DNA from 4 places in the Hoeflea sp. IMCC20628 genome. Region 1 is predicted to be linked to each of the others. Evidence: predicted binding sites of a transcription regulator. Region 1 holds the regulator's gene; each other region holds the start of a gene.
The links. The regulator PhoB, encoded in region 1, activates phosphate uptake and scavenging genes when phosphate is short. The targets are predictions, from matches to a motif close to TGTCATNNANCTGTCAT.
Positions count from the first base shown of each region.

Region 1 (4,292 bases):
TCGGTTGATCAGTTCGAGATCAAGATGCGCGGCACCGATGTCTGCGTCTACTACGGTGAGAAACAGGCGCTGTTTGACGTCAATCTGGAGGTTCGCAAGAACAGCGTCACCGCGCTGATCGGCCCGTCCGGCTGCGGCAAGTCGACATTTCTGCGCTGCCTGAACCGGATGAACGACACCATCGACATCTGCCGGATCACCGGCGAGATCACCTTCGACGGCGAGAACATCTACGCACCGATGATTGATGTCGTCGAGCTGCGCGCCCGCGTCGGCATGGTGTTTCAAAAGCCCAATCCGTTCCCCAAATCGATCTATGAAAACGTCGTCTATGGACCGCGCATTCATGGCCAGGTCTCCACCCGCGCCGAGATGGACGAGATCGTCGAGCGCAGCCTGATCAAGGCCGGCCTGTTCAACGAGGTCAAGGACCGTCTGCACGAGCCCGGAACAGGCCTGTCCGGCGGCCAGCAGCAACGGCTTTGCATCGCCCGCGCCATCGCCGTTAGCCCCGAAGTGATCCTGATGGACGAGCCCTGTTCGGCGCTTGACCCGATCGCCACGGCCAAGGTCGAGGAGCTGATCGACGAATTGCGCGAGAACTACACCATCGTCATCGTCACCCACTCGATGCAGCAGGCGGCCCGTGTGTCGCAACGCACGGCGATGTTCCACCTGGGTAAGCTCGTCGAGGAAGGCCCGACCGACAAGATGTTCACCAATCCGGACACAAAGCTGACCCAGGATTACATCACCGGCCGCTTCGGCTAATGCGCCCGCCACGCGCATCACGAATACAGAATTGAAGGATCACAAAATGCCCGAAGCTCATACCGTCACAGCCTATGATGACGAACTCCGCTTCCTCGTGCGCCGCTTGTCGGAAATGGGCGGCATCGCCGAGCGCATGGTCGCCGACGCGGTCGCGGCGCTCGTCAACGCCGACACGGCGTCCGCGCAGCGGGTCATCTCCGAAGACTTGCTGCTCGATGAGGGCGAACGCGAGATTTACGACAAGGCGGTTCTGATCATCGCCAAGCGCCAGCCGATGGCGTCGGATCTGCGCGAAATCATCGGCTCGATCCGCATCGCGTCGGACCTCGAGCGCGTCGGTGATCTGGGTAAGAACATCGCCAAGCGGGTGATCGCCGTCCACACCATGGCGCAGCCGCGCAAGCTGGTGCGCGGACTCGAGCATCTGGCCGAACTGGCCCTGACCCAGCTCAAGGAGGTGCTCGACGCCTTTGCCACACGCTCGCCGGAGCTCGCACACACCATTCGCGAGCGTGACGAGGAGATTGACGCGATCTACACCTCGCTGTTCCGCGAATTGCTGACTTACATGATGGAAGACCCGCGCAACATCACTGCCTGCACCCATCTGCTGTTCTGTGCCAAGAACATCGAGCGCATTGGCGATCACGCCACCAACATTGCCGAAACGGTCTATTACGTTGCCACCGGCGAGCAACTGTCCGCTGACCGCCCCAAGGACGATGACACCGCCAGCATGATCGTATCCGATCCGGGTTCGGCGTGACAATGCGGGGAGTTTACAGATCATGGCGATAAGCCCGCGCATTACAGTGGTTGAGGACGAGGAAGCACTCTCGGTGCTGCTTCGCTACAACCTGGAAGCAGAAGGCTACGACGTCGACACCGTTCTCCGCGGCGACGAGGCCGAGATCCGGCTGCAGGAACGTGTCCCGGATCTGCTGATCCTGGATTGGATGCTGCCCGGTATTTCCGGCATCGAATTGTGCCGGCGCCTGCGCGCACGGCCTGAAACCGAACGCTTGCCGATCATCATGCTGACGGCGCGCGGCGAGGAAAGTGAAAGGGTTCGCGGGCTCGCAACGGGTGCCGACGATTATGTTGTCAAACCGTTCTCCACGCCAGAATTGCTGGCCCGGGTCAGGGCGATGTTGCGCCGTGCAAGGCCGGAAAGCATTTCCACACTGCTCAAGGTTGGCGACATCGAGCTGGACCGGGAAACGCACCGGGTGCGCCGCCGCGGCCGCGACGTCAAGCTGGGGCCGACCGAGTTCAAGCTTCTTGAATATCTGATGAGCTCACCCGGCCGGGTTTACTCGCGGGCGCAACTGCTCGATGGCGTCTGGGGTCACGATGTCTATGTCGATGAACGAACCGTCGATGTGCATGTCGGCAGGTTGCGCAAGGCGGTCAATCTGTCGGGTATGCGCGACACCATCCGCACCGTGCGTGGCGCCGGCTATTCGATCGAGAGCTGACCGGGGACCTCAGGGGATGGTGACAGTCAACGTTTCGGCCGTGAGTTCACTGCCGAGCTCGACACTCCGGTCCTGCTTGTCGATGACGCAGATGTAGCTCACAAAGGCGTCGCCGCCTTTGGCCTTGCCGGTCACCACAGCGAGACCGAAGCTTTCGCTGCCGAAAGGATCGACGGCGGCCTTGCCGTCGTCGAGCATAGGCGCGGCCGCCTCAAGGCATTTGCTGCGCACCTCGGCGGCAAATTCAGCCCAGGCGTCATCCGAGGAGGCTGCGGCAGGTGCGATGGACATCGGCAAAAGCAGAAGTGCAGTCATCAAATGGCGCATCGGCCGATCCTCTTTGCCTGATTTTGAGTGTGTCGCGACCGACAACTTACATTGATTGCGGTCTCCGCGTCACCATCCATGATCTCAACCGTCACGGCCACACGAGCGCAAAAAAAAGCCCGGATTGATGGATCCGGGCTTTGCTGTCTTCAATCGAAATTGGTTCAGCGGGCGCGCTTGCGCTCGCTGGACGGCTGGAACGCCAGTTTGGCGTGGTAGCCGCAATAGGGAGACGCCTCGCCTGAATCATTGCCGCAGAAATGAAAGCCCTCTTGCAGAGGATCGCCAAGTGGCCATTTGCAGGTCCGCTCTGAAAGCTCGATCAGCGTAAGGCGCCGTGAAATAGGCACCACAACGTCATCGACCGGCCGCGTATCGATGTTCTCCACGGCTACGACGTCGAGATCATCTTTCAAAGCTGCGCCGCCGCTTGAACGGCTGACGGTGCGTGTTGTCTGTGTCGCCGTGCGTCCGGCATAATTCGGTGCGCGCGGTGCTGCGGTTGTGCGTTTGGTCCGCACGGCCGCCTGACCGCCGCTTTTGGCTCTGCCGGGAAGGTTGAGGCGATGCACCTTGCCGATCACAGCATTGCGGCTGACGCCGCCCAACTGTGCCGCAATCTGACTGGCGCTCAGCCCGTCTGCCCAGAGTTTCTTGAGTCTTTCAACCCGATCATCAGTCCAGTTCATGCCTTGGTCTCCGTTTATCCCGTGTTCCGGGATGGCAGAATCCCTCACCGCCGCTCCGGATGACCGGAGCTCAAGCGCTCGGTTACTGTGAGGTGAATAGTGTCCGCCGCGAACGTCTAATTCATAAATTCAACTTAGTGGTTGCATGACTCTATGACAAGAGTCAGGCGAATCATGCCGATTCCTTTTTTCGGTTTTCCCCAACTTACAGGTTGAGACTGGCTGAAGGCCGTGCCGCACTTCCAGACAGCCATCCCGATATGCTCCCGCATAAGATAAAGTGCAAACCGGCGCTGGACCAGGCGCACAGCTTGTCTCATTGACAGTCCATACCGAAATGTAAATAGTGCCCACGCCGCCCCGGAATGGGCGGCATTTTTGGTTTTCCGGCACTGGGTGACTGGGCGGAACGCAACAACCTCCGCCAAGCTTCGGTCAATGCACCGATGCCCGGTGTCCAATGGGAGATGAGCGCCATGGCTGATGTCAAGCCGCTTTATGATACTTACAATCGCGTTCCCTTGGTCTTTGAACGCGGGCATGGCGTGTGGCTGGAGACGAACACTGGCGAACGCTATCTCGATTTTGCCGCCGGCATCGCGGTCAATTCGCTCGGCCATACCCATCCGCATCTTGTCGAAGCGCTGAAAGCGCAGGCCGACAAATTGTGGCATCTCTCCAACGTCCATGAAATTCCGGGTCAGACCCGGATGGCCGAACGGCTCACCGAGGTGACTTTCGCCGACAAGGTGTTCTTTACCAATTCGGGTGCAGAAGCGCTCGAATGCGCCATCAAGACCGCGCGCCGGCATTTCTATGTCAACGGCCAGCCGGAGCGCTACCGCATCATCACCATGGAAGGTGCGTTTCACGGCCGGACGCTGGCAACCATCGCGGCCGGCGGCCAGGCCAAATATCTTGAGGGTTTTGGTCCCAAGGTCGAGGGCTTCGATCAGGTGCCGTTCGATGATCTTGAAGCCATCAAGGCGGCCATCACTGAAAACACTGCAGCCATTCTTGTTGA
Region 1 is NZ_CP011479.1:3,834,317-3,838,608, reverse strand. It holds gene pstB (phosphate ABC transporter ATP-binding protein PstB) at 1-771, shown strand, start outside; gene phoU (phosphate signaling complex protein PhoU) at 818-1,540, shown strand; gene phoB (phosphate regulon transcriptional regulator PhoB) at 1,569-2,252, shown strand; gene IMCC20628_RS18020 (hypothetical protein) at 2,262-2,579, opposite strand; gene IMCC20628_RS18015 (GcrA family cell cycle regulator) at 2,744-3,268, opposite strand; gene IMCC20628_RS18010 (aspartate aminotransferase family protein) at 3,745-4,292, shown strand, end outside.

Region 2 (4,292 bases), 1.6 Mb from region 1:
TTTCCGGCTCGAGGAGGATGCCGATCGTCACATCCTCATTGCCGGGGGCATCGGCATCACGCCGATCGTGGCAATGGCTGACCGGCTCAAGGCTTCGGGGTGTGACTACGAAGTTCACTACGCTGGCCGGTCGCGTGATCGCATGGCTTTTCTGGACCGGATGGTTGCCGATCATGGCGCAAATGTCGTGCTTCATGTTTCAGGTGAAGGGACCCGCGCCCAAATGAATTCAATCGTCGACGGTTGGAGCGTTGGAACACGGATCCACGCCTGCGGACCGCGGGGCCTGCTCGGCGAACTGGAGTCCCTTTGCACACATTTGCCGGAAGGCGCCTTCAAATGCGAGGCGTTCAGCACCGATGCTGGCAGCGGCGCGCATGCCGACGATACCGCGTTTGTGGTGGAGTTGAAGGATTCCGACCTGACGTTGACGGTCCCCACTGGCAGCACACTGCTCGAGACTGTGCGGGCGGCCGGTATCGATGTGCCGAGCGATTGCGAGGAAGGTCTCTGCGGCAGCTGCGAGGTTCGGGTGCTTGAGGGAGCTATCGATCATCGCGACAAGGTTTTGTCATCAGCTGAAAGAGCGGTAAGTGACCGGATGATGGCCTGTTGCTCGCGTGCTGCCGGCGGAAAACTCAAGTTGGCGCTTTAAGCCGGACCGCCGCCACAGTTGATTGATTAGTGGTGCGCCGCTATCAGACCGCGACAGACTGAACCAGGCGGACCGGTGCATGCCCAAACTGCTGATTGTTACCGATGCCTGGCGTCCGCAGATCAACGGGGTGGTCCGGTCGATCGAAAACCTGGTGCGCGATCTCGCGTCGCTCGGCATTGATGTTGATATTCTTTCGCCTGCCGAATTTCGTACTCTGCCTTTGCCGGGTTATCCGGAGATCCGGCTGGCTTTTACGACGCCTTGGGCTGTGGCGCGGCGCATGGCCGAGTCAGCTCCCGACTATATCCATATTGCCACGGAGGGGCCGCTGGGTTTGTTGGCCCGCCGTGCCGCGCTCAAGCGCAATGGTTTCACCTCGAGCTATCACACCCGGTATCCGGAATATGTCTCGGCGCGCTATCCCATGCCGGAAAGCTGGCTTTATGTCTTCATGCGCTGGTTCCACAATGCCGGGCGCGGCTGTCTGGTGGCAACGCAAAGCCTGCGAAGCGAGCTCCAGGCCAAGGGCTTTCACAATCTGCACATCTGGTCGCGCGGCGTCGACACCAAGCTGTTTCACCCGGATTATCCGGCGCCGCTTGATCTGCCGAGGCCAGTGTTTTTGCATGTCGGGCGGATGGCGGTGGAAAAGAATGTCGAGACGTTTCTCGCCATGGATCTGCCCGGGACCAAGCTGGTGGTCGGCGGCGGGCCGATGCTTGAGGATTTCAAGGCGCGCTACCTGGATGTCACATTTACTGGCGCCAAATCCGGGGCTGAACTGGCGGCGCTTTACTCGATGGGCGACGTCTTCGTGTTTCCGTCGCTGACCGACACTTTTGGTTTGGTCTTGCTCGAAGCCCTGGCCTCCGGGGTTCCGATTGCTGCCTATCCGGTCACAGGGCCGGTGGACATTCTGGGTGATAGCGGGGCGGGCGCGCTGGATCAGGATCTGCGCAAGGCGGCGCTTGCCTGTCTTGGAGTTCCGCGTGAACTCCCCCGCAGGCGCGCTATGGATTTTTCCTGGCAGGCCTGCGCCCGGCAGTTCCTGCATGCGACCTATATCAGCTATGGCGTGACTTCGAATTTGAAGAACGCGGAACGGGCAGCAGATCTGTAACTGTCGGCGCTGACGGAAGTGGCGGGCCTCATGGGGAAAGCCTGTCTTCATAAAACCGTCATCTCAGCGTCATGATGCTGCAATCGTGCCTGTGCCACATCCCCGGATATCAAAACCGGGAGATTGCCATATGTCACGACTGCTCAGCTTCACCTCCGTTCTTGCCTTGATCGCGGCTTCCGCCTCGGCCGCAGACATGAACTTCAACCGCGTGTCGTCCTTCGCCACACCGCTCAACATGGCGGCCGGTGAAGATCAGGATCGCGAGACCTCATCCGAAATCATCGCCGCCACCGAAGACGGCATGCGGCTTGTCTATACCGACAGCCCGCTGGGTGTGGTCGGCCTCGTCGATATTTCCGATATCGCTGCGCCAAAGCCCTTGGGCAATGTCGAACTCGGCGGTGAGCCGACATCGGTCACCATCATCGGTTCAAGCGCCTTTGTCGCCGTCAACACCTCGAAGGATTATGTCGCTGTCGGCGGCAAACTGGTGACCGTGGACATCGACACCAAAGCCGTGACGGCTGAGTGCGATCTTGGCGGACAGCCCGATTCCATTGCCAAGGCCAAAGACGCTTCATTCCTGGTGATTGCCATCGAGAATGAACGCGATGAAGATCTCAATGACGGCGTGTTGCCGCAAATGCCAGCCGGGCAGGTGGCGATGATCGACGTCAAGGACGGGGCTGCCGATTGCGGCAGCCTGCGGTTCACCGATGTGACCGGGCTTGCCGACATCGGCGCGGACGATCCGGAACCGGAATTTGTCGACGTCAATGGTTTGGGTGAAACAGTTCTCACATTGCAGGAAAACAACCATCTCGTGGTGATCGGCCGCGACGGCAAGGTGATCTCGCATTTCTCCGCAGGTGCGGTGACGCTTGAAAAAGTCGACCTGACTGATGAGCGTGCAGCACTCCTGTTTATCGAAACTCAGGCTGACCGCAAGCGCGAGCCGGATGCGGTGAAATGGATCGACGATGATCATTTCGCCATTGCCAATGAGGGCGATTACGAAGGCGGATCACGCGGCTGGACCATCTTCAACAAGGACGGCAGCGTGGTTTACGACTCCGGTATGTCGCTGGAATATGCCATTGTTGAAACTGGCCATTATCCCGACAAGCGTTCTGACGCCAAGGGCGCAGAGCCTGAATCGATCGAGGTCGGCACGTTTAACGGCAAGCCCTATGTCTTTGTCGGCGCCGAGCGCGCATCTGTCGTTGGCGTTTATGATGTCAGCGATCTGGCCAAGCCGGTTCTTGTGCAGCTGCTGCCTTCGGGCATTGCACCAGAGGGCATCGTTGCGATTGCTACGCGCAACCTTGTGGTCACGGCCAATGAAGCCGACCTGATCGAGGATGGCGGCGTGCGCAGCCATGTCATGGTCTATGAACAGCAGGAAGCGCCTGCCGCCTATCCGCAGATTACCTCGCAAGGGGCTGACAGTCTCATCGGCTGGGGCGCCCTGTCGGGTCTGGCCGCTGATCAGGAAAAAACCGGCATGCTGTATGCGATCAATGACAGTTTCTACGGCTATCAGCCGCGGATCTTCACGATCGACGCGACGCAGACGCCCGCTCGCATCATCTCCGCGCTCGACATCACCCGTGGCGGTGTTCCGGCCCAGAAGCTGGATATCGAAGGCGTGACGCTGGATGGCAAGGGCGGTTTTTGGCTGGCGTCCGAAGGCCGGACGGACCGGCTGATCCCGCATGCGCTCTACAACGTCAACGCCAAGGGCGTGATCAAGACCGAAATTCCGCTGCCAGCCGAACTGCAGGCACAGGAAATCCGCTTCGGTTTCGAAGGCATTGCCCGCGATGGGGATGTGCTGTGGATGCCGATGCAGCGCTCCTGGAAGGATGACGCCAAGGGCGAAGTCAAGCTCGTCTCCTACAATGTCGAGAGCGAAGAGTGGGGCGCCGTGCGCTACGCACTCGATGCGCCGGCCGACAAGGGTTGGGTCGGGCTGTCCGACATCGAGATCCACGGTGACTATGCTTACATCATCGAGCGGGACAACCAGATCGGCGAGAAAGCCGCGAACAAGAAGATCTACCGCGTCGCCATGAGCCAGATGGTTCCTGCTGCCTTGGGTGGCGAACTGCCGCTGGTTGAAAAGGAAGAAGTGCGGGATCTGTTGCCGGACCTGAAGTCGCTCAATGGCTATGTTGTCGACAAGGTCGAAGGCCTGGCCATTGACGCCAACGGCAAGGCCTATGTTGTCACGGATAATGACGGTGTTGACGACAGCTCCGGCGAAACCCTGTTCTTCACCGTTGATGGGCTTGCCTCCGTTTCGAACTGAAGCTGATTTTTCGCATATCGAGCGGCCGGACGGGAAAACCCTGTCCGGCCGTTCGTGTTATGGGCTCGGCGGGGTCACGGATTTGCGCCATTGCGACAGGAACCGTACCCGCTTGGCCCGGTCGAGCGAGACCAGCAGCGCCGGCGACAGCGGAATTGGCCGAAGCGTCAGCTCATCATCGTCACTCAATCGCGCCAGTG
Region 2 is NZ_CP011479.1:582,228-586,519, forward strand. It holds gene IMCC20628_RS02725 (cytochrome P450/oxidoreductase) at 1-655, shown strand, start outside; gene IMCC20628_RS02730 (glycosyltransferase family 1 protein) at 735-1,778, shown strand; gene IMCC20628_RS02735 (esterase-like activity of phytase family protein) at 1,909-4,092, shown strand; gene IMCC20628_RS02740 (ABC transporter substrate-binding protein) at 4,150-4,292, opposite strand, start outside.
Region 2: a site for PhoB is predicted at 1,835-1,851, ahead of IMCC20628_RS02735 (esterase-like activity of phytase family protein). Genes of this name have one in related genera too.

Region 3 (4,292 bases), 2.4 Mb from region 1:
CAGAATGTCGGAGACGCGAGTGACTTTCTCACCTCTCTCTGGCGCGGTCTCCGGTGCCTGCACAGGCTCGTCGCCAGCCGGAGCCGGATCAAGCAGGCGGTGGGTATAATCGAATGTCGGGCCCAGCAGTTGGCCGCCCGGCAGATCCTTGTAGATCGCCGAAATTCGCCGCTCGACCAGCATTTCGCCGGTGTCCATCGGCTCGGAATGACCAAACCGCGGCAGGGTTGTCCGGTAGGCCCTGAGCAGAAACACGGCCTCGATCAGGTCACCGCGCGCCTGCTTGATAGCAAGAGCGGCAAGCTCGGGATCGTAAAGCGAGCCCTCGCCCATCACCCGATCGACGGCGAGCGACAACTGCCCGGCAATCTGCTCGAGCGTCAGCCCCGGCACCTGCGTGTCCCCCCGGCGACGTGCGCCAAGCAGACGGTGAGCATTGGCGATGGCGGCTTCCCCGCCCTTGACTGCAACATACATGGCTTACGCTCCCTCACGGACAAGACGGGTGCTGCGCGGCAGAGCCGCCACGCAATCACGACCGGCGAGGATCAAGTCAACGCCGCGCGGAAAGGCGGCCCTGTTGGCCTGCCACTGCGCCTCGAAATGCGGCGGCATCGGATCGGGCGACAGGCTTGCCTGCTGCTTGATGCCGGGACCTTCGAGCTTCAGCGCGGCACCGTCCGTCAGGCTGGAAACCTGCAGGATGATTGTCGTCGAGCGATCCGGAAACTCCTGGGTGCCAAGCGAAAATCCGTTGAGCGCCGAGAGGCTCTGCGGGCTCGCCACCAGCGCAAATGCAGCTTCCGACTGATGCACGGTAACCGGCGCACCCGTGTGAAACACGATCCAGTCCTTGACTGCAGAAGTCTTGTTCAGTGCTGGATCAAGCCAGACCGGTGTATCGGCATCGGCCAACGTGGCAATCAGCGCAGCTGCAGAGGCCGTGAGCGGTGCCGGCGGCGCAGTCACAACCGGTAACGCATGTACCGAGCCGGGGCGCGCCATCGCGTCCATCAATGCCCGGAACACGCTTTGCGACGCGCCGACAGGATCGGCGAACCCGCCTTCATAAACGGTCGATGAGTGTGTTGCAGCAGACATCAGTCTTCTCCTCGCACCATGGTGAAAAAATTGACCCGGGTCGCTTCGGTCTCTTCGCGCAGCTTGGCATCTGTCTCGCTAGCCAGTTTTTCGAGCGGAGCAACGATCACCTGCTCAATCGTGTTCGCATGGGCGGGATCCTGCGCCAGCGCGTCGATGACTGCGACCAGTTGCGCCTTGCGTGTGTCGCGCCCGCTGATCATTGCATGCCCGACCTCACCGGACCCGATCCGCACAGTCACCCGTGTGGCTGACATCTCACCGACATGGAATGGCTGACCGTTTCCACCAATACGGCCGCGCAAGGCGACAAGGCCCGATTCCGGGCCGCGCAACAGATGCACCTCGGGGTCAAGTTCGGCCTGTTTCCAGCACGACAACAACTCCTTGCCTGGCGCCTTCGCCAGTACTGACAGGCGTCTTTGACGCGCTGCGATGTCCGGAGCTAGCGCGTTTTCCTGCACGTTCTTCGCAAGCGACATTGAGAACTCCTTATTTGTCTATTTATCTAGACAATTATATAACTTACGCTACACTTAAACGGCGCGTATGACGAGCCTGTGACACCACGAAAGGAAAGCCGGTTTGAAAACTGTGCAAAGACGCACCGGGATCGCGCTGTGGCGGCAGGTCGCCGACCAGATCCGCCAATCGGTTCTCACTGGACTTGCGCCCGATGAGCGCCTGCCCTCGGAGGCGGAACTGGCGACCCGCTTCGGCGTCAACCGGCATACCGTCCGCGCCGCGATTGCAGCGCTGGAGAAGGAAGGCATCCTGCGCGCCGAGCAAGGCCGCGGCACCTTTCTCAATGACCGCAAGCGTCTTCGTTATCCCATCGGCCAGCGCACGCGTTTTTCCTCAGGCCTGGAAAATCAGGCGCAAACCCGGTCCGGCAAGCTGCTGTCGAGCAAGACTTTGCCCGCCCCGCTCCATGTGTCCACGGCACTGTCATTGCCTGAAAGCACGCCAGTCATCGAACTGTCGACAGTCTCGGCTGCTGACGGCGTGCCGGTTTCGGCCGCCACTTCCTGGTTTGACGCGGCGCGGTTCGCTCAGATCGCCGACCTCTATGCCGAGACCGGCTCGATCACGGCGTCCCTGGCGCTGCTCGGCGTTGACGATTACACCCGCAAGACCACGGCAATCGAAGCCCGGCATGCCAGCAGCGAAGATCTCGATCTGCTCGCACTTTCGCCCGGCGCCATCGTCCTCTTGACCCGCGCGATTGATATTGATTCCCGAGGCCAGCCGGTCCTCTACGGCGAATCCCGCTTTGCTGCCGACAGGGTCGAACTGCTCATCGACAACGATGCATCCAAGGGAAATGGCGACACAGGCTGACCCCGCCGCTACCGCATTGTCACAATCACCGTCACAAAACTGAGAACTGAATCGTGTTTAAGCCTGCCAGCAAGACGATTGCTCAAGGTTCAGGCGGGCTCCGTGACCAAAAAATTCCGGACGATATTCCTTTCCGACATCCACCTCGGCACTCCCGATTGTCAGGCGGATATCCTGATCGATTTCCTGCGCGAGCATGATGCACAGACGATCTATCTGGTCGGCGACATCGTCGATTGCTGGCGCATGAAGCGCAAGGGCTTTTACTGGCCGCAATCTCACAACGACGTGGTGCAACAGCTGCTGCGCAAGGCCCGCAAGGGCACACGCATCATCTATGTGCCGGGCAATCACGATGAAATGCTGCGCGACTATCAGGGCGTTCATTTTGGCGGCATCGAAGTGCGCGAACGCGATGTGTTTGAAACCGCCGACGGCAAGCGGTTGCTGGTCATCCACGGCGACGAATTCGACATGGTGGTGATGAACCACCGCTGGCTCGCCCATCTGGGCGACATGGCCTACGGCTTGGCGATGTGGACCAACAAATGGCACAACCGCTCCCGCAAATTGCTGGGCCTGCGCTACTGGTCGTTCTCCCGCTGGGCCAAGCTCAAGGTCAAGGGCGCCGTCAACTTCATCTCCGACTTCGAAGAAGTACTGGCTGATGAAGCCCGTAAACATGGCGCCGATGGCGTCATCTGCGGTCACATCCATCACGCCGCCAACGAGATGCGCGGCGGCATCCGATACATCAACACCGGCGACTGGGTGGAAAGCTGCACCGCCGTCGTCGAGCATTCCGACGGCCGTATGGAGATCATCGACTGGTCACGCCGCATCCCGGAAAAGGCCGGACAGGTCGCCAAGAGCGCCCCCCTCAAACAGATACCAGGCAAGCAGGACCAAGCGGCATGATTCTTATCATGACTGGCCGCCCCCTCTTCTCTCCCTCGGAGTTATCACAATGACCATGATTGAAACCACCGCCGTCGGCGCTCGTATCGACGGTGCGGTCGTCCGCAACACGGCCTTGTCCTCGACCGGCATTCTCGAGCGGGTGTTCTCGGCAGCGTTCCGCGGCCTGGTCTATCCGCAGATCTGGGAAGATCCGCTGGTCGATATGGAAGCTCTGGCGCTCAAGGAGACCGATACCCTTGTCACCATCGCTTCGGGCTCATGCAATGTCATGTCCTACCTGACCGCGAACCCGGCCAAGATTATTGCCGTGGATCTCTCCCCCGCCCATGTGGCTTTGGGTAAGCTCAAGCTCGCAGCTGCTGCGCATCTGCCCGACCACACCTCGTTTTCCAACCTGTTCCGGCACGCCAATCTGAAAACCAATGTTGCGCTTTATGAGCGTCACATCCGCCCGCATCTTGATGAGAAGACGCGGGCCTACTGGGGCGGGCGGGAAATCAACGGACGCCGCCGCATCAGCCGTTTCACCCGCGGCTTCTATTCGACCGGATTGCTCGGACGCTTCATTTCTGCCGCCCACGTAACCGGCAAACTCTACGGTATCGACCCGCGCGAATTGCTGCGCATGGACAGCATCGAAAAGCAGCGTGAATTCTTCGAAACGCGGATTGCACCTGTATTCGACAGCCGCAGTTTCAAGGCGCTGACTTCGCTGCGCGCGTCGCTGTTTGGACTTGGCATTCCACCGGCGCAGTATGATGCCTTGGCAGGTGATGCGCCCGACGGCATGACCGGCGCGCTGAAAACCCGCACCGAAAAGCTGGCCTGCGGCTTTCCGCTCAAGGACAATTACTTTGCCTGGCAGGCTTTCGGCCGCGGCTATCAGCCAGGCGAGACAGCCAGCCTGCCGCCCTATCTCGAAGCCCGCA
Region 3 is NZ_CP011479.1:1,419,723-1,424,014, reverse strand. It holds gene IMCC20628_RS06675 (carbon-phosphorus lyase complex subunit PhnI) at 1-477, opposite strand, end outside; gene phnH (phosphonate C-P lyase system protein PhnH) at 481-1,101, opposite strand; gene phnG (phosphonate C-P lyase system protein PhnG) at 1,101-1,583, opposite strand; gene phnF (phosphonate metabolism transcriptional regulator PhnF) at 1,687-2,442, shown strand; gene IMCC20628_RS06655 (UDP-2,3-diacylglucosamine diphosphatase) at 2,545-3,360, shown strand; gene IMCC20628_RS06650 (DUF3419 family protein) at 3,410-4,292, shown strand, end outside.
Region 3: a site for PhoB is predicted at 1,651-1,667, ahead of phnF (phosphonate metabolism transcriptional regulator PhnF). Genes of this name have one in related genera too.

Region 4 (4,292 bases), 2.4 Mb from region 1:
TTCATTACCGGATGCGCGACGGCGCGAGCGCCGACATCTACAAGATGGCTGAAGCCGAACGGCGCTACCTGATGCGGACCGACTGGGGCTTTGTGCACCAGAACCCGATTGATGGGTTGCGCATGACAGTGTCTGCCGGCGCCAATGTCGGTGAACGGCTGATGGCGGTGGGCAACCGGCATTACGGCAATATCCGCAACACGGCGATTGAATGGCTGTCCCGCGTCGAAATCGATGAAGACCGGGTTGATGATCAACCGCGGACCTTCTCCGGCGGCATGCGCCAGCGGTTGCAGATTGCCCGCAATCTGGTGACCGAACCACGGCTGGTGTTCATGGATGAACCCACCGGCGGGCTGGACGTCTCCGTGCAGGCACGACTTCTCGACCTGCTGCGCGGGCTGGTCTCCGATCTCGGTCTTGCGGTGGTGGTGGTCACCCACGATCTTGCGGTGGCGCGGCTTTTGTCGGACCGGATGATCGTGATGAAAGAGGGCAGGGTGATCGAGGCCGGTCTCACCGACCGGGTGCTCGATGATCCGCGTGCGCCCTACACCCAGCTCCTCGTCTCCTCCATTCTTCAGGTCTGATCTATGAAAACGCTGCTTGTCGCTTCGGAAGTGAAAAAGACATTCGTCATGCATATGCGTGGCGGCGTCGAATTGCCGGTCGTCACCAATGTGTCGTTTTCGCTGAAATCGGGATCCTGCGCGGTGCTTGGTGGCCCGTCAGGCGTCGGCAAAAGCTCGATCCTGAAAATGCTTTACGGCAATTACGGCTGCGACAGCGGGCAGATTCTGGTCAACCATCACGGTCGACACATCGATATCGCCAGTGCCGATCCGCGCATGGTGCTGGCGATCCGGCGTGACACCATCGGCTATGTCAGCCAGTTCTTACGCGCGGTGCCACGCGTCTCGGCACTTGATGTCGCCGCCGAGCCGTTGATGATCCGGGGTATTGCGCAGGAGATCGCGCATCAGCGGGCGCGGGATCTGTTTACTGAACTCAATCTGCCGGAAAAACTCTGGTCGCTACCGCCAGCGACGTTTTCGGGCGGCGAACAGCAGCGCGTCAATATTGCCCGCGGCTTCATTACCGATCACCCGATCCTGTTGCTCGATGAGCCGACAGCATCGCTGGATGCAGCCAACCGCGAAGTCGTAATCGATCTGATTGCCCGCAAGAAGGCCGATGGCGCTGCACTGCTCGGCATTTTCCACGATCAGGACGTGCGCAATGCAGTGGCCGATCATGTGATTGACGTATCGGCTTTTGCCACCGGAAAGACGGCAGCATGACCCGGCTGTCCGATACGCCGCTGGTGCATGACAGCGCCAAGATCGTCGAATCCAGTCTAGGCCGCTACACCGAAGTAGGCGCTCATTGCACTGTGGCGCACTCGACCATGGGGGATTATTCCTACTGCGTCGAGAACACCCAGATAGCCTATGCGAGCATCGGCAAATTCGCCAATATCGCCAGTCATGTACGGATCTATGCCAGCATGCACCCGATGGAGCAGGCGTCGTTGCATCACTTCAGCTATCGCTCGTCGTGGTATTTTGACGGTGAGACTGACAATCAGGATTTCTTCGACTGGCGCGCCGGGCAGCGGATCACGATCGGCCATGATACCTGGATCGGGCATGGCGCGGTGGTGATGCCGGGTGTGAGCATCGGCAATGGCGCCATCATCGGCGCCAACGCGGTGGTCACAAAAGATGTCGCTGATTTCGCCATCGCCGTCGGCGTGCCGGCGCGCACCATCCGGCAGCGGTTTTCCGATGACATCGCCCGCCGCCTCGACGCGCTGGCCTGGTGGGACTGGGAGCACGAGAAGCTGCATGCGGCGCTGCAGGATTTCCGCACGCTGCCGGTCGAGGAATTCATCGAAAAACAAGGCGGCTAGGTTTCGTCCTGCCAGCGCTCCTCGAAAATCAGATCGTCGAGCGGCAGCCTCCGGTTCCAGCCTTTGACCTCCAGTTCCGGCTGCTCATAGAGCTCATCGACATAGCCGAGGCAGAGATAGGCGACGATTTCGATCCGCTCGGGAATGTCGAGAATGGATTTGAGATCAGCGTCGCGAAAAATGCTGACCCAGCCCATGCCAATGCCTTCGGCGCGTGCGGCGAGCCAGAGGTTCTGCACTGCACAGACCGTGCTGTAGAGATCCATGCTGGAATTGTGGGTTTTGCCCAGAACCACCTCTCCGCTGCGGTTGCGGTCGCAGGTGATGCAGATGTTGAGCGGCGCCTTGCGAATGCCTTCAAGCTTCAATGATTTGTATTTGGATTGCCGTTCTTCGGGAAAAAGTTTGACGGCTTCATCATTGGCGCGCCCAAACGCATCGGCAATTTGATCGCGAACCGACTGGCTCCGGATGGTGATGAAATTCCAGGGCTGCATGAAACCCACGGACGGCGCGTGATGCGCGGCTTGCAAAAGCCGCCGCAGCACGTCACCCGGAACCGGGTCCGGCAGGAACTGGTCGCGCACGTCGCGGCGGGTGAAGATGGCCTTGTATACGGCGTCTCGTTCCGAGCTTGAAAAGCTGACAGCAGGCGCCAGCATATATGTCTTCGGCATTGTTTGATCCCCAACAATCCGTAACACCCCACTGCACCGTCCATGTGCGGCAAGGCTATGACATCTGGCCGGTCTTCTGACTTCGGATCATCTGACCTGCGCGCCTTCCCGGGCTTGCCCAGTGGCATGTCGCGCAGACCATCCCCGTTACAGCGTTGGGCACGTTCCGGAGTCTCACCGAATTCCCGATTCTCCCGCTTTTGACGGGCACCAGACCTGCGCATAGGGCCACGGCGGAGACGGGAGCGCAAGCCCGCCAACGGCACAAATGCCGGACGGTCGGCCGTTTTGGAAGCGGGCCTGTGGAGCGTAACAAAACTGACATCAAACCGACATTGGCCTTTCACATGGCTGGGCTAGGTCACTCCTCGAAGGTCGCAAGACCAAAAATGATTTCGAGGGAATTTGCCCATGCTTGAACTGACCGACGTGACCCGCCGATTTGGAACAAATATCGCTGTTGATGCTGTCACGCTGTCGATCCCGGAAGGCCAGATGGTCGGCGTTATTGGGCGCTCTGGCGCCGGAAAGTCAACGCTTTTGCGCATGATCAACCGGCTGACGCCGACGAGCAGCGGCGAGATCCGGTTCAAGGGCAAGACGGTATCAGGTCTCGGCGGTTCAAATCTGCGCAACTGGCAGCGTGACTGCGCAATGATATTCCAGCAGTTCAATCTGGTGCCGCGGCTTGATGTGCTGACCAATGTGCTGCTCGGTCGCCTCAATCATCGCTCCACGGTGCTCAACATCCTCAACATCTTTACGGTCGAAGAGCGCGCAAGTGCTCTGATGGCTCTGGAGCGTCTCGGCATCGCCCAGACCGCATTGCAGATGGCGGGCACCCTGTCGGGCGGCCAGCAGCAGCGCGTTGCCATCGCGCGGGCGTTGATGCAGTCGCCCTCGATGGTGCTGGCCGACGAGCCGATCGCCTCACTTGATCCGCTCAACGCGCAGATCGTGATGGACGCGCTCAAAGACATCAATGAGCGCGAAGGCATCACGGTGATCACCAATCTGCACACGCTTGATACGGCGCGCGCCTATTGCGAGCGGGTGATCGGCATGGCCGGCGGCAAGGTGGTGTTTGACGGTTCGCCCGACGAGTTGACCACCGAGGCCGTGCGGATGATCTACGGCGCCTCCGCCGACGGCGCCGAAATATCCGAAGCCATCACCTCGACATCGATTTCCGCCGGACGCCCAGTGCTGCCGGCCGAGCCGAAATCCACCGGTCCGTTGCAGCCAGCGCTTTGCGTCAAACCTGCAGCCGCCGGGGTCGCCTTGCCCGCGTGACAGGCCCCATCAACGGAATAGCCGGCATCCTGCCGGATCTCACCAGGAGCAGATCAATGTTCAAAAAAGCCCTTCTCGCAGCGGCCTCGTTCGCTGCCATCATCGCTGTCCAGCCTGCTGTTGCCGAAGACCTCAAGGACTTCCGCATCGGCATTCTCGGTGGCGAAAACGAAGCCGACCGTCTGCGCAGCTTCCAGTGCATGACCGACACCCTGCCAGCCGTTCTCGGCGTTGAAAAAGTCTCGCTGTTTCCTGCCGCCGACTATGACGGCGTGATCCAGGGCCTGCTTGGCGGCACGCTCGATTACGCCGAACTTGGCGCATCCGGCTATGCCAAGGTCTATCTCGAAGATCCGAAAGCGGTTGAGCCAATCCTGACCACGATCCAGACTGATGGCGCCACCGGCTAC
Region 4 is NZ_CP011479.1:1,425,832-1,430,123, forward strand. It holds gene phnK (phosphonate C-P lyase system protein PhnK) at 1-590, shown strand, start outside; gene phnL (phosphonate C-P lyase system protein PhnL) at 594-1,301, shown strand; gene IMCC20628_RS06695 (DapH/DapD/GlmU-related protein) at 1,298-1,912, shown strand; gene bluB (5,6-dimethylbenzimidazole synthase) at 1,909-2,589, opposite strand; cobalamin riboswitch at 2,638-2,819, opposite strand; gene phnC (phosphonate ABC transporter ATP-binding protein) at 3,001-3,882, shown strand; gene phnD (phosphonate ABC transporter substrate-binding protein) at 3,939-4,292, shown strand, end outside.
Region 4: a site for PhoB is predicted at 2,909-2,925, ahead of phnC (phosphonate ABC transporter ATP-binding protein). Genes of this name have one in related genera too.